2 regions of the Lederbergia sp. B243.17 genome follow, and region 1 is predicted to be linked to the other one. Evidence: riboswitches for the same ligand, from Rfam matches in the RefSeq annotation. Region 1 holds a riboswitch; the other holds the start of a gene.
The links. Region 1 has a riboswitch for cyclic di-GMP ahead of AC0TWI_RS18665 (anti-repressor SinI family protein). Riboswitches for the same ligand answer to the same signal wherever they lie in the genome.
Positions count from the first base shown of each region.

Region 1 (8,027 bases):
TAAGGAATTTGCCGGACAAATTCCGGAGGACGCAACGGTGTCGCTCCGTGTATATGGTCATAAAGGCTCCGGCAGTGATGCGGATCAGGCCCTTTCCTGCAGCAGCACGGAAAACTTTTACTCGGGGCAGTTCGATGATGCGGGCTTCAAAGGTGCGCTGGACAAGGTGCAGCCGGCTGGTTGGACACCGATCGGTCTGGCCTTGCAGACAGTTAAAGAAGATATTCCGCCTGACGCAACAGAAGCAGTCGTGTATGTAGTCAGTGATGGCATTGAAACATGCGGCGGAGACCCGGTAAAAGAGGCGGGAGCACTCGTTTCCGGAAATATTGAAACCGTCGTAAATATCATTGGTTATGACGTAGACAATGAGGGCCAAACTCTGTTGAAAAAAGTGGCCGATGCCGGGAACGGAGAATTCACGTATGTGAACTCTGAAAAAGATTTGAGACGATATATGCGTGCGCAATATGAGGAAATCCAAAAAAGCTGGTGGGAGTGGAAAGAACAGGGACAGGAGAAATCGATTGAAAAAAAGAAAGAGCTTCAGGCTCTGGCCAAGGGAACAAAAGAGAGCATGCAAGCCAAGTCCTTGCAGGAAAGAAAACGGATGAAAAAGGCACGTGAATACTTAAAGACCCGTTTTCCAAATACGAGCCACGCCATCTATCAGGTCCGAGTTCCACTCATCGAGAATCAGCTTGAAAAATATGACTATATTACGAAAACTGGTCTTGAGCTGTATAGCGAAAGCACAAGAAACGGCCATGAAAACTATAACGAAATTACAAAAGAGGGTCATGAGAAAAGTGCAGAATTTGCGAGGAAGAAGCATAGAGCACCCAGAGATTAGTCCAAGAACCTATTAAGAAGTAAAATAGACCTGCACCCAGGCGTCTGCAGGTCTATTTTATTGGACTGGCAAAGCGGTAATAATATACCGGTCTGGCGCATTCCCGACATAGGTGAACGGATAACAGGTACTGATGACCAGCTCCTCCCGTCCAACATTAGGCTGGATGACAGTCCTATCGTCTGCGCTGACGACCTTCGTGGAGATGACACGGTATGGAAAATTGCCATATGGGAGCTTTACCACCACATGATCACCCTTCTCGATTTCACCCATCCTCCGAAAAACCGTATCTCGGTGGCCGGAAAGAACAATTTGCTGTCCTTGTTGAGGTAAAGCACTCCCTGTATAATGGCCAACCCCTTTTTCCAGTTCCTCTTCACTCGTACCTTCCACAATTGCCAGTTCGGCATCAATTTTTTCAATCGAAAGCAAACCGATTGTTTCGCCAGCTTCCGGCTGGAATTCATCCTTTGTGTTGTAGAGCATGGTAGGCGCAGTATCGGGTTTTGGAGTGATATCAAGCATTCTCTTCGCCTCCTGCAAACTCTCCTGTTGCTCTTTTTTCGCCTGGATAAATTGAATCCCGCCATATATAAAAGCCAGAAGCCCGCTGATGAGAAACAATAAAGATAATCTTTTCACTATCCATTCCCCTCCTCTGATGTTCATTATAATGAACATCTGTTTCTTTAAAAAACACAAGATAGTAAGCAATCAGGAGAGATAACGAGAAAAACAGCGCTTGTTGTTCGTTATTAAGAAAATATCGTTCTATTTGGGGTTTTTCAAATGGAGGACTATTGTCATATACTCGAGTCACAGGGTAGTTCTTAATAAAGAACAAGGCAGAACAAACCTGAGAACGAACATCGGTTGAACCTTCTTTTGCCCAGCAAAAGAATTTCAATAAAAAACAAAAAACAGGGAGGAAACAAAAATGAGCATTAAGAAAAAATTGGGTTTGGGCATCGCATCCGCAGCACTGGGACTTTCACTAGTCGGTGGAGGTACATATGCATACTTTAATGACGTAGAAGTGAATAACAGCAGCTTTGCAGCGGGGACATTGGACATTAACGTTACCGGAAAGGATGCTGAAAACGCGATTATTAATGTTACCAATATCAAACCAGGGGACACCATGCTTAGAAGCTTTAACTTAAACAATATCGGTTCTTTGGATGTATCAAAGGTTCTTTTGACTTCCAAATACACTGTGAACGATGCAAAAGGCGATAACGCCGGGGCCGATTTTGGAGAACATATTAAAGTGAAATTCTTAGTAAACAAGGACAAGAAAACAGAAGTCGTTCATGAAACTACCTTGAAAAAATTGAGTGAGACAGATGTTGTAGAAAGAGACTTGCTTGGATGGATTCTTGGTGGAGAAAATTCTGGACTTAAGGCTGGTACAGTGGATAATTTCTCTGTGCAATACGAATTTGTTGACAACAAAAAAGACCAAAATATTTTCCAAGGCGACTCCTTGAAGCTAGAGTGGACGTTCGATGCCAAGCAAACAAAAGTTGAAGCGAAATAAGACAGCTAGGTGGGGCCCACCCCACCTTTTTCTACATAACCCCCAGCAAAGGAGGGACCCCCAATCCGAAAGTTAAGAATACGAACCTACCGTGATAGAAACAGGAAGCTCCGATTTGCCGGAAAGGCAACTGCCTTTTGGTATGTGGCAATACTGGCCCTCATTTCAATCATCTCACCAACATTTGCAGGCTTCACAAGTCAGGAGGATATAGAAATTGAAATCCAAGCAGACACATGGCCGGTTCCTTGGGCACAGACGGATGTAGTTCTAACAATTGATGGTCAACCTCATGCGGAGAGTTGTGGTGAGGTAGTAACTTTAGAGGCTGTGGTCACTAATATCGGAAAATATGAATCAATTGAAGGAGATATCCATGTAAGCGGGATGGCAGACGATGAGATAACTCAGCTGGAACCCTTTGAGTCTGAGTCAATAACATTTAGTGCAGAGGCGCCTTCGGTTATTACAGTTATGGCTGCTGACTCTGAAGGAAGTGAAATACTATCAGACTCTATTGAAGTTACTTGCCCGCCTCCCCCTCAAGATGCCTGTGGCCAAGAAGGAATATCAGCAGTTGACACAGCAACAACAGAAAACCAACCATCTTCTGTTAATGAAAACGGTGTTGAAGACTCTTCATCCTGCCAGCCTCAATCACCAGAAAGCAGCGACGTTATAGGTGGTGAAGCTGAGGTAAACGAGGACACAGCCCCTGATTCTCCAGATGCAGCAGGAGATGATAAAAAAGCTGAAGCCCCTAAGGAAGATGGCAAGACGGATGACAAAAAAGAAGAAACAAAAAAACCAGAGCCAACCGAACAGCCAGTACCGCCAGTCGACAATCCAACTGAACCGACTCTGCCCGCTACAAATGAACAGCCAAGCCAGCCAAACCCGGAACCAGTCGGGCCAACTCCAGAACCAACTGCCGTAAAGGAAGGTGAATAATATGAAGAAAGCAATGAAGTGGGGGAGCAATCTCCTTACGGGTGTAATGTTCCTCATTTTTATCGTAATGCTGTTCATGGTGATTTCCTCGAAGGCAGCGGGTGGGGAACCGCAGTTTTTCGGATATCAGCTGAAGTCTGTTTTATCGGGATCTATGGAGCCGGGAATCAAGACAGGTTCAATCATCGCAGTGAAGCCGGTCGAGGAAAAGACGAAGTTTATGAAGGGCGATGTTATTACCTTCTTAGAAGAAGACAATATGCTGATCACGCACCGGGTAATTGACGTTGTTAAGAGCGGTGAGTATGTAATGTATACGACGAAAGGGGATAACAACAAAGCCGCTGATATGGATCCTGTCCTCTCCCAAAACGTAGTTGCAGAATATACAGGATTCACAGTGCCTTATGTCGGCTATTTCGTCAATTTTGCCCAATCGAAAAATGGCAGCGTGCTGCTGTTGATCTTGCCGGGACTGCTTTTGCTCGGATATTCGGCGCTGACGATTTGGCAGGCGATTTCCCAAATCGACAAGAAAGCTTCTGAACCGGTGAGCGAGGCAGCCGAAAAGGTCGTATAAATAGCGAAAGATGGGAGCAATCCCATCTTTTCGATAATAAAGGTGGGCAGAACATGAAAGGAATTCGATATATTGCATTGATAAGCGCCTGCACGTTGCTCCTTGCTGGTCTATTTTTCATCAGAGCGCAAACGACTGCAGCCGATGTAAAGACGATCAACTTGTCCGTCCGCCCCGAGAAGGTGCTGTTTAATGTGGAAAATATGGCTCCTGGTGATTGGGCGGTCCGGGACTTGGCCATCATAAACGATGGAGAGTCGGACTTGCGCTATCAGGTAACGATAAAGTACAAATCCGGCAAAAAGCTGTTTAAGGAAATGAACTTGGAAATTAACCAGGGAAGCAACTCCCTATATGGTGGAAAGCTAGCCGATTTCAAGAAATTGGAGCCAAGGCAGCTGCAGCAAAACAGTGAAGAGACCTTAACCTTCCACGCAGAATTCCCGCCTGAACTCGGCAATGATTTTCAAGGAGCGGAAACGAAATTTGATATTGTCATTAGTGCTGAGGAGATAAAGGGCGGAGGCGGAGGTACACCAGGCACGAATCCTGAACCGCCGAAGACTGGCGCTCCAACCGATCCAAGCACACCGACAAATCCAACGAACCCGACAACCCCTACTGATCCAACAGATCCAAAACCTGGCGAACCTGATCCGGATAATCCGGACACAGAAACGCCGTCCGTCCCAGATGATGGAGACCCAGACGGAGAAGGCCAGCCTGGGCAAGATCCTGATGAACCTGAAAAGGATGGCGACGATCAGGGCGATGATAAGACCGCGTTGCCGGGCAATAACAGCGGCGACGGCGGAAATTCTGGAGTTGGAACAGGTGGAAGTGCCACTGCCGCAGCAGGCACAGGACAGCCATTGCCGAATACAGCGACAAATATGTTCAATTACATGCTTGGCGGCGGAGTGCTTATCTTGCTTGGTCTCGCCTCATTGATACTTGCGATGCGAAGGAAAGCAGGAGGCAAAACATTATAAAAGAGAATTGGCGGCGATCAGCCGCCATTTTTTAATTCAAATAAGAAGAAAAGGATGAGGGCATTGGCAGTGCGCGCAAATAAAATCTTTTTTTTTCTGGCGATACTTAACTTTTTCGATGGGGTAGCCACCTATTTCGGCCTGCAATCCTCTATAATAGAAGAAAGCAATCCGCTTATGCTTATGGTCTACAATGCCGACCCGTTTTTCTTTCTCGTCTTTAAGACAAGCTTTTCCCTGATTGTGCTGCTGTTTATGTTTATTGACAGGTTAAAGAACAGCACGTGGGTCGTCGGCCTGGCAGCTGCAGCCTCGCTGTTTTATTCAGTCATTGCTGTGCTCCATGTTTTTTGGATCGGAAGTTGTTTTACATAAAGTCGAAGAGGGGGTTGTCCGTTTGAAAAAAATCATCATGATTGCGGCCGCGCTTTTGCTCGTTGGCTTTGCATTTTCACAAAAGTCGGCAATGATGGCTGCAATAGAATCCGGCAGAGGGACAGCTATCCTGATCAGCATTGTATTTGTTGCTTTGCTTGTATTCTTTCCAGTCGTTCCTTTCGCTGTGATTGCAGGATTGATCGGCTCGGTGTTCGGTGTGCTTCAAGGGACAGGCATCAGCTTAGCGGGCGTCATGCTTGGTTCCATTGCAATGTTCTGGATGGCAAGATACGGCTTTCAGGAATGGATGGAAAAAATCCTACGGAAATATCCGAAGGCAAGTGAATATGAGGGGTATTTCGAGGAAAATGCTTTTCTCAGCATTCTTGCACTAAGATTGGTCCCAGTTGTTCCTGCCCCGCTGCTGAACGTATTAGCAGGGATGAGCACCGTCCGCAGCCTCACATTTTTTGTCGCGTCTCTGCTTGGGAAAATTCCGGTTGTCCTCATCTTCACACTGGCGGGGAGTGTGTTTACGGACAGCAAATGGAGTGCGATCGCCATCTATGGTGTCTATTTTTTATCAATCATGATATTGATGACAATCTATTTCTACCGCAAACAAGATGAGGCAAAATAGAAAACGTTCTGTGGCGAAAGGGCCGACAGAACGTTTATTTTTTTTCTAATTTCCATTTATTGAACTCAATGAATTCCTTGAACTCCTGCTTGGATACGCCTGAATTCATCGCTTCCAGTACTAGTCGTTTCCATTCAAAGTCTAGCTCATCTGGAGCAATCACTTCTTCATCCAGTAGGACATTTACAGGTACATCCAGCACCTCAGATACCTTCTCTAAAAAATGAATTGAAGGATTTTGTTGTATGTTGCGCTCAATTGAACTTAAATAAGATTTGGCAACCCCCGCTTTTTCTGCTAGCTCTGAAAGCGACAGCCCTTTCTGCAGTCGATACTCCCGAATCCGTTCACCGATCATATAGAACACCTTCCTTCGCCTGAATTATAGCATATAACGAAGAGTATGTTCCATTTGCAGAACAGAAAAACATCCGTCTACTCCTTGCTCCTGATAGAATGACTGCGAAAAAATTCTTGAATCTCCTTTGGATCCATCCCAGCCTGCATAGCTTCAACGATGAGCGCAACCCACTCTTGGTCTAACCCTTCCACAGTAATTGCGACGACGTTCTCCATATGAACCTCCCGAATGTGAAGTGCATATTCAGGCAACCCAGCTTCCCTGGCTGCAGTTTGCAGCTGTAGGCCTGTGGCTTTGCGCATCCGCCTTTCGGTCAGAATTGCCTTTATTCTCAATACCGCCTTCGAATAGTTGTTGACCCCATTCTAAATGAAACCCAGTCAGTAAAACGTAGAAATTTGTCGTGATGAATTAAACAAATAGGTTGCTTTTTCAGCAAAATCTATATGAACGGGTGTCGAAAACTTTTATAATAAACTGAATATTAAAATACAAGTGAAAACAAATGTGAGTTCATGAAGAATTCAGTTTGTTACTGTCGAACATTTGGTTAAGAGAGGAGGTCAGTCTGTGAAAAAGGAGGCTTGGCACGGGAGCATGGTGAGGAATCTCTATGTCTGCAGGTGCAGTCTCTGTATGGGGTATCGAGATCGGTTTAGGCCTTGCAATTACTTTGATAATTGAAAGCAGGGCAATCTAGTATCAACATTTGTTACATAGTTGAGGGGGGGGAACAAGGACATGCGATCTAAGATTTTTATTACTTTCTCGTTGCTTATTTTGATACCACTTCTAATTATAGGGGCTGCTGTCCACCAAATATTTGCAGTATCGAAGGTTGAGGAGGTTACAAGTAATACGGAAAGTTCTATAAGACAGTTAAACAATAATCTTGATTTAATGATAGAGGATGCATCCAGATCGACTTTATCAATTCTTTATAACACACAATTGATCCAAATTTTAAAGCAACATCAATCCGCAGAGGATAAAACATACCGAAATCATGACCAGCAGACAGCATTTTCTTTGTTTCTTTCAGGAATGGTTTATAAGAAGGAGCAATTTAATGGCGTTCATGTGATTGCAAATAATGGCCAGGTTTTCAGCCATATGGGCGAAACGAAGGTGAAGGGGCAGATTAATCTGCAAAAGCAGAGTTGGTTTAGACAGGTGTTGGAAAGAGATGGGGCTTGGTCCATCTTTCCTGAAGATAATCCTGATTATTATCTCAATGAATCTAACAAATACATCAGTTTTATGAGGCTGTTAAAGGACCCTGCTAATCACGAAATGATAGGCATTGTAAAGGTGGACTTTTCAGCGGAGTATATGGATCGCCTAACATCTCAATTGCCAAGTGCCCATTGGCAAATCCTGCAGGAAGGGCAACCGCTGTTCAACAATCCGATGCATGATCTGGTTACGGTCTGTGGCATGGGCGATGGCTGGATTAAGAATGATGTAACCAAGGAGCAGTATCTATGTATGAGTGATGTCTCTACAAAAACAGGAATAGAGATTAAAACAACCATACCTAAGAGCTATATTTATAAAGATGTTTGGAATTTTGACCGTCTATTGGGATTCATCATTCTTGTCTGTTTACTCGTCTCATTGGTTTTGTCGTATTTTGTGTCAAACCATTTAATGCGCCCATTAGAAAATTTCAAGACGCAAATATTAAACCTTCAAAAGGATAAGCCTACCGGGAAGCTGGGTGTAAGTT
Region 1 covers NZ_JBWBKF010000089.1:10,730-18,756, reverse strand. The annotation lists gene AC0TWI_RS18710 (vWA domain-containing protein) at 1-853, shown strand, start outside; gene AC0TWI_RS18705 (class D sortase) at 911-1,498, opposite strand; gene AC0TWI_RS18700 (TasA family protein) at 1,794-2,396, shown strand; gene AC0TWI_RS18695 (hypothetical protein) at 2,541-3,347, shown strand; gene sipW (signal peptidase I SipW) at 3,349-3,927, shown strand; gene AC0TWI_RS18685 (LPXTG cell wall anchor domain-containing protein) at 3,981-4,919, shown strand; gene AC0TWI_RS18680 (DUF5658 family protein) at 4,989-5,294, shown strand; gene AC0TWI_RS18675 (TVP38/TMEM64 family protein) at 5,317-5,937, shown strand; gene AC0TWI_RS18670 (helix-turn-helix domain-containing protein) at 5,972-6,295, opposite strand; gene AC0TWI_RS18665 (anti-repressor SinI family protein) at 6,373-6,513, opposite strand; cyclic di-GMP riboswitch class I at 6,542-6,632, opposite strand; gene AC0TWI_RS18660 (cache domain-containing sensor histidine kinase) at 7,040-8,027, shown strand, end outside.

Region 2 (8,027 bases), on a different contig from region 1:
TCAGTGTGGCCCGGATAGATATGGCCGCCTTTATGCAATGCCTCTTTGTTTAGCGGTGCGGTGCAGATAGCATCAATTTTTTCCTCGTTAGCCAGTTCAATCGCAGTTTTTAGATATTGGAAAGCTGCATTTCCGGCCTCGGCTGAAACCTTGCCGACAGGAAGATCTGCCGGTAGGAGGTCAAGATCCAGGCAGGCAATTTCGCCAAATTTGGTTTGGGTGAAGTCATCATCTTTGCCAAGTTCTTTTATAGTAATATTGACGCCAATGGAGTTTGCTGCGCGTTCCAGCATTTTTGCATCTCCGATGACGATCGGATGTGACTGTTCATATACTTTTTCGTGCTGGAGGCTTTTGACAATGATTTCTGGCCCAACGCCTGCAGCATCGCCCATTGTAATACCGACAATCGGTTTGTTATCCATGTAAATGATCTCCTTTCAGAATACGCATTGCGTGATAAAGGGAGTTTTCTTTGCCGAAAGCTCCTGCTTTCGTGACGACAGTGAACTCTCTCTCTGTACCTATTAATGTACCCAGCGGAATGCCCGCTTCAATCTGCCGGATCAGGCGAAACCCGATTGCTCCTAGCTGCTTCGCTGTATCTTTTGCCGTATCTCCGCCAGTCATGACAAGTCCAGTCAGGTTGCTGCGATCAGCAATATATTTTACCACTTGTCCGATGGACCTTGAAATCTGCTCTCCGATTTCAGCTCCGGAAAGCTGTCTTTCTTCACCGAGCCTCTTCACCTGTTCACGGATTTGCCCGTCAGAGGGAACATATAAAACGAGATCATTTCCTTCTTCTAACTTTTTCAGGCACTCATTTCCATAGTTCTCAGCAGCCCGGCCCCAGCCTTCTTCGAACATTAGCAGTGTATTCATTTCTACAGAGTCGACTCCAGGCTGGTTCAACGTATATTGCACTTGCTCATTGGAAGTCCGTGACAAGCTGCCGCTCACTGTCATCACTTGATTTGATAGAGGAGCAGCCGCCTTTTCTTTGTTGGTGCCACTGATACCGAGTACATCAGGCAGAATTTCAGCCAAACCCGCTGAACCGGACCAGATAATATTCTCCGAAAAAGCAGCCAGTTTTTCCGCCGCTGTTTTTAGATCCGCCTCGGTTTCAGCGTCACAAACGATGTATCGTACCTCACCTGCAATCAGTTCCTGCATTTTCTCCCTGAATTGGGGTTCAGCGAAGTCTGTTCTTTTTAATAGACCAACAGGCTGATTGATTTCCTCTTCAATTAGAGTAGGGATGGAGGAGACTGTTACAGGGTGTTTCGGGTCATTGGCCATCTCGGTTTTAATGATTTCAGTTCCGTTAACGAAATGAATTCCTTCTTTTGTTGTTCTGCCGAGAGCCGGGAAGGCAGGCGCAACGATGATGAAATCAGGTTGGAATGTCTCCTGCAGAACTTGGAGCTCGGCAGCGACATGGCCTCTCAATGTTGAATCCATCTTTTTATAAATATACCGGTAGCCGGTCTTCTTTAAAAACTCTGCAGCTTCTTTTGTTTTCTCAATCGCTTTTTGCTTGGACAGTGCCCGGGAATTGGTATCGAAGACAATCCCGCTGTCCAGTTTTTCAATGGAATCCGGTACATCAAAGAGCACAGATGTCCGGATTCCTTTTTCCGCCAGTTGGACCCCGCTGTCATTCGCACCTGTCAGGTCATCAGCAATGATGCCAATCTGTTTATCCATGGCGTTTCCCTCCTTTTCCACTTGTAGCCTTCACGCTTCTTTGATGTAGTCTTCCGGGAGTTTTACACCTTTTTTCTCCAGCCGCTTCACCAAAAAGGCTACATACAGAGGAAGAAGAATAGCAGTTGTAACGGTGGAAGCCGCTACCTGAACGGTTGCAATATCAACGTTAGATGCAAAGCTGGCACTCGCTGCTGCAATTGCGGCTGGAGTGGCTACGGCGTTTCCGGCAGTTGAACCTTCAGAGGCGCCGACAATCGGATTCCATTTAAGAGCTTTGAAGACGAAGTATCCTGCTGTTCCTGTAACGAATACTGTTAAGACACCAAGGATAATTCCGCCCAGTCCGCCTTCAATGATTTTTCCAAAGTCAATCCCCATACCGAGCGCAAAGGCGAAGAATGGAATGAGCATGGAACTTCCTTTATCAAGAAAATCTCTCATCTCGTCATCCAAGTTGCCCAATACCATACCGACAATGATCGGCAGCAATACGGCGATGAAGGAAACAAAGGAGAACATGCCGTTCACAAAGCCCATTGCGCCGAAAATGGCGAGGGCAACCATTGTGAAAAATGGTCCGTCGTTCAACGCCAGCAATGAATAGGCAGCCCGGTCTGTTTTGTCTCCGTATTGACCGACGAGTGCAACATACAATCCGCCGTTGCTGTTTGTCATGGCAGCAATGATCGCAATCGGTGCAAGCCCGAGCCAGAGCCCGTTCTCATTTGCAAACATGTACGCAAGCAAGCCGACAGCAGCGCCGACAACCCATTTTGTTGCTAAAAGAGTAGCGCCTTTCCCAAGACTTACCCCTACATTCCGGAAATTGATCTGTGCTCCGGTACATAGCAGGAAGAGGGCGATAAGTGTGCTAGACCCGTCAACGAATAGTGCCTGTGTGAAATTGCCGATTCTCAGCAAGTCCGGCACGAAAGTGTTTAAAATTGCAGCTAACAGCAAAGGCACAACCATCATGCCTCCTGGGATACGTTCCAAAGTTGCTTTAATTTTCACGATTATTCCTCCTTAAATAGATAAATTGTTTAAAAGTAAAGCAGATAAGTAGAAATGCAACGCTTACAAAAAGTATTGTAACCCCTTTCGTTTTAAAAAGCAACATAATATTTTATTTTTTCGAGTTACGTATGTTGCAATTTGAGACAAAAAAAGACTGCGCTCAATTGAGTAGCAGTCCTTCAAGATATTATTATGATTTCAACTTTCTCCATAAAGTGGAACGGTTAATGCCTAATCGTACGGCAGCCTTCGATTGATTATTGTCTTCCTCAGCCAACACCTGCCGGATGATTCGCTGTTCCATCTCCTCCAATGTTCCATTCAGCGGCATGCCGGTTGGTTGCGACTCTGCTGATTTATATTGATGGATTAGCGCCTTTACCTGTTCAAGTTCGATAAAATTTCCTGGAGCAGTTAAGCTAAGCTCCTTGATTGCTTGTTTTAATTGGTGAATATTCCCTGGCCAGTGGTAGCTTTGCAGGAATTCAAGAGCGTCACGTCGGATCCCAAGAATATTGCTGCCGTTTTCGGCGTGGAACTCGGCGAGAAAATAATCGATGTACGCAGGAATATCCTCTTCCCTTTCACGTAAAGCGGCCAAGTGGAGAGGGTTTTTTGACAGCAGTTTGTACAATCGCTTGTCAAATGATCCTTCCGTAAAGGAGGCAAGTGGCCTTTCGGAAATTGTAATGGGATAAACCGCGGAAGCGTACGTTTGAAGCAGGGAAAAGAGACTTTCCTGCGCGGCAGGCTGTAAATACTCCGGACTGTCTATGATGAGCGTTTTCTGAAGAGAACCTGTATGAATTGCCTGCTTCAGGCCCTCGATGTCTTGAGGGGAAGCCTGTTTCCCGGCAATCAAAATGGCAGGGGATTCCAGGCCGAATCGCTCAAAATGCAGGATGCGTGCGACCGTGTTCTTTCCTGATCCGTGCTCGCCCGAAATCCAGACGGAATCTGTGGCGGTTGCATATTTTTTTATTGTTGTCCGCAGCTGTTTTGCATAGTCACTTTCCCCTGGGATCGGCCTATGTGTGATTTGCCCCTGTATTAGAATAGCCGAGCTCGTCTGTTTTTCTGCATTTTGGAAGAGAAGGCCGATGGAGTTGTCCTTTTTGCCAGCCAAAAATATTTCTACATCATATGTCTGGCCTTCTGTTACTACTCTCGCCCAGCGGCCTGTACCATCTTCAGCGACGCTAGTGACCGCCTTTTTTAATCCCGGGTGATCCTTGAGCTGGAATTGTTGGAATTTCCGCTGAAAAGTGGCATTCGATTCGATGGGCTGGCCGTCCGTATGTGTCAGCAATACCGGACAGGGGAGCGAATGAAATGCGTCATGGATAATGCGGTTTTGACTTGTTATCTGTTTCAGCTGCCGATGCATCTCCCGGCTCGCGTCAATTGCATCTAACAGAGCCTCTCTTCCGGACGTAATTAATATGCCGCGGAGCCCCGTCATTTCAGCAAACTGTACAGTGACCACATCACCGATGACAACGCTATAACCGTCTTTCTTCAATTCTTCCAAAGCCGTCCGTACTTCTTCCCGATTATGAATGGTGATGCGGTGTATGTCGTATTCTAGTATATTGCAGATTGTCGCTGCTCCATCGGTAATATTTTTGTAACCGACTAGTGCAACCCCTTGTTTGATTCCTCGTATCAATGTGAAAACCCGTAGCATGTCATACCCTGTAATCCCTATATGAACCACAGGTATTGAAACCGCTTCTTGAAGCAGAGAGGCTGTTCCGCCGCGGCTGATGATCACATCAAAGCCTTCTGACTCCGCCGCTTTTGCAGCTTTAATGCTCTCTTCCAGGTTCGCTACCGTAATCTCCAAAAAGATATCATCGGGCAAGGTCAGATTTTTTGCTACTTCAGCCATGCCGGAATACGGAGCCACTAACAGAACCTTTATCATATTAATCCCTCATTCGTTGCATATTTCAACAATTGTATTATCACATAACTGGAAGAGGATGTCATTTATTTGTTGGTCCAAAGTTAGAGTTCATATTATACAAGGGGAGAAGAAGATAAGGGAGGAAGAAAGTGATGCGAAATCCAAGACTTACTGGAGTGAAAGCGGCTCTGTCTAGGCTGGAAGACCATCACCCGATGTACACCGCTTTAGCAGCAAAGCGTACGAGCCTGGAAGCTGGTATTGCTGGAGAGCAGAGAGTGAAAATTGTTTTTACCCAGCCATCATTTTTGATGAAGCATCAAGTTCTTTTTGACCTTTCCGGCATCCAAGAATGGTTCCTCCTCATCGGTCAAAATATGACAAACAAAGATTGCCGAGAATTCCTTCACGCTAATACCGACACCGCTTCCCGCCTCCTCAAAAGCTCCAACCTCCCGTGGACCGCCGCCAAACGCAACCGTACATACTACCCTAATTTGCAGATCATACAGGGGAACTGCGAATTACACACGGCTATGCAAGAGTAGGGAGCATCCATCTGAGAATAACCGGCGGCTATACGAGAATAAGTAGCGGCTATCCGCGAATAGCGCACACCCATCCGAAAACAACCGCCCGCCCATTCAAAAAAACGCTCCTGATGGTTCACTTCCCATCAGGAGCATTTTTCAGGCCAGACCTAATTTCCTTTTCACTTCTCTAATTTGATCTGTATGGCGCATTTCATGATAGGCGACGAAGGGGATCCATTGTTTTAGATTCATTTTTCCGAAGGCGGGATGCGGGTAGGATTTTGATTCAAGTATTGAGTCGTTTGAACTTTCAGCAAATGATCGTAAAGCAGCATGGGTGTGGTCGAGTTTCGCCTTTAGCTCGGCGAGGGTTTTGTAGTCTTCGCTCGGTACGGCGAAGTGAGGAGCGTCTACTTTTGTTGAGCGGTTGACGGACAGTTCGATTGGTTTGTCTTCAACATGGTTTTCTTCACCGGTTTTGTAGTGTTCTGCAATGGTCTGGGTGATGCCCCCTTCCATAAGGACGAGATGCTCCAGCACTTGGGCGATGGACCATTCGTTTTCGGCTGGTTTTTTGTTGATTTCCTCGTCAGTCAGGCTGTCTACTTCCTGTAATAGATCTTCGCGTGCTTTGTCATTGATTGTCATGTTTGTCACTCCTTCACTAGGTTGATTTATTATAGCATTACGGTTTGCCGCGGCAGCCTAGTTTTGACTTGAAGTAGCGGTGTGTTTATTGGAAGCCGCATACACATCGAACAGTTGGTGAAGCTGAGAATGGAGCGGACGACTTGGAGTCACGTAAAAAGAGGGTAATAGCTCATCGGTTGTTTTTGAATGTGAAAGCTGCCCCCTCTAATCTAAAAAGCTGTTTTTATAAAAACTAGCTCTTTTTACCTGGTTATTTAGTAGTAAAATTTTAATTTACAAAGAGAAGTTTCGGTTTTATAATTACCATGTTATAAAACTTTTTTCCTAAAAATCATAATAAAGGCAAACTTTTCGAAAGGGAAGGACGCAAAGCCATGAGTCTAAATCGCTGAAATAAGGCGACATGATTGTCAGGCTGCCGCAAAGTGGGAAAGCAATGTCTTCCTCTGAAGGGGCTATGGTTAGGAGACCATGGTTTTTTGTCGTGGAAAATTTTAAGTGAAAGGAAGGATGCATGTGTATATTGTTGATTTTGCAAAGCGGTTACTTAGGAAGCAGAATACAGGCCTTATCGTTTATCTTGTGCTGAATACGCTCATCGTAATGTTGCTTTTCCAAAATTGGCTGCTGGGACTCACTTTGTACGTTGCTTCGCTTGTTGCAGCACTTTCGCCATTGGGAGAGTGGATTCTCCGTATTCAGAACGGCTGCCGTCGAGTGGAGGAAGGGGCAATGAAGGAGCGATTGCAACCATTGTTCGAGGAGGTTTATGAGAGGGCGAAGGAACTGGATCCGAGCATTTCGGACAATGTTCAGTTGTTTGTGACAGATGAGCAGAGCCCCAATGCATTTGCGACAGGGAGAAAAACGATTTGTCTGACGACCGGTCTAATCGGTTATAGCGATTCGAAAATCAAGGCAACGCTTGCCCATGAGTTTGGCCATTTATCCCATAAAGATACGGATTTGGTACTGGTCGTGGCGGTCGGAAACATGATTGTTTCGTTCATGTTTTTGCTGTACCGATTGTTCATCACGGTTGCAGGTACGGTGGTGAGTATCGCTAACAGGAGTATCGGTTCATTGATTGTCTCATTTTTTATCGATTGGGTGCTTGTAGCGATGATGTGGCTTTGGACAAAGTTTGGAACCGCGCTTGTCATGCATACATCAAGGCAAAATGAGTTCGAGGCTGATGACTTTGCTCGTCGGATTGGTTATGGGGAGCCGCTAATCGATGTTTTATCTAGTTTCGAAAGAATGGAGGCGGAAGGTGCAAAAGGGCTGTGGGCGAATTTGGCAGCAAGCCACCCGGCGCCTACGATCCGGATTGAGAAGTTGAATATGAAACAAGCTGTTTGATTGGAATACATATATTGAGAGGCTGATAGAATGATGTTATATAAAAGGGAACTTAAAAAGATTCTAGCTTTGTTTGCCATAGGTCTAATTTTGGCGATTTTTACGCTTGTTTACGCAATGGTGACATACTCCGGAACGGTTTTTCGTTTCGGCATCAATGATGCCCTGATATTATTGATGATTCTTTGCTATCCGGTCGGAATCTTCTATGGATGGCGGCAAATCCTTGGCATCTATAACCGGATCAGACGCTCGGACAGGGAACATTGGGCGAATGGAGGAGGCCGTGGATATACGACGTTTGTCATCACGTTCCTTAACTTTTCCCTTGCCTTTATTCTAGCTGTGTTTTTTGCTTGGATTGTCGGCGTGTATAATGCTTTTGTGAAACTGCGATATTTGAAAAGGACGGAGACACAAGCGTGAGAAAAATATGGATGCTGCCTGCTATTGTACTAATGTTTGCTCTTGTCGGATGTTCAAGTACGGAAGAGGCGGGAAGGACAAAACCAGAATCCGCTGTTGAAAAACCGACTGATAAAAACGTGGACGCCGAGAAAAAGATAGAGGCAAAAGCTGTGGAGCCAGTCGCAGAAAAGCCGGCCGCAAAGGAAGAAATCGATTGGGAAGGGAACTGGGTTTTCCTAAGCGATGACAACCTCGGTCTTTTGAAAATTACAAAGACTTCAGAGGATGGGATTCAATATAATCTTACAGGCTCTGCTTACAATTCGTATAATGGCAATTCATACGGTAATGCTTTTGAGGGCCCCGGTAAGATTGCAGGGAACAAAATCGAATTCACTGATGACCTCACCGGCCATTGCAGCGGGGTGATG
Region 2 covers NZ_JBWBKF010000055.1:96,675-104,701, reverse strand. The annotation lists gene pdxA (4-hydroxythreonine-4-phosphate dehydrogenase PdxA) at 1-425, opposite strand, end outside; gene AC0TWI_RS10185 (four-carbon acid sugar kinase family protein) at 418-1,713, opposite strand; gene AC0TWI_RS10180 (2-keto-3-deoxygluconate permease) at 1,744-2,730, opposite strand; gene AC0TWI_RS10175 (PrpR N-terminal domain-containing protein) at 2,924-4,660, opposite strand; gene AC0TWI_RS10170 (hypothetical protein) at 4,795-5,190, shown strand; gene AC0TWI_RS10165 (DinB family protein) at 5,332-5,823, opposite strand; cyclic di-GMP riboswitch class I at 6,158-6,249, shown strand; gene AC0TWI_RS10160 (M48 family metalloprotease) at 6,343-7,188, shown strand; gene AC0TWI_RS10155 (hypothetical protein) at 7,219-7,614, shown strand; gene AC0TWI_RS10150 (hypothetical protein) at 7,611-8,027, shown strand, end outside.
Region 2: it holds a riboswitch for cyclic di-GMP, as region 1 does, so the genes downstream of both, AC0TWI_RS10160 (M48 family metalloprotease) here and AC0TWI_RS18665 (anti-repressor SinI family protein) in region 1, are expected to answer to the same signal.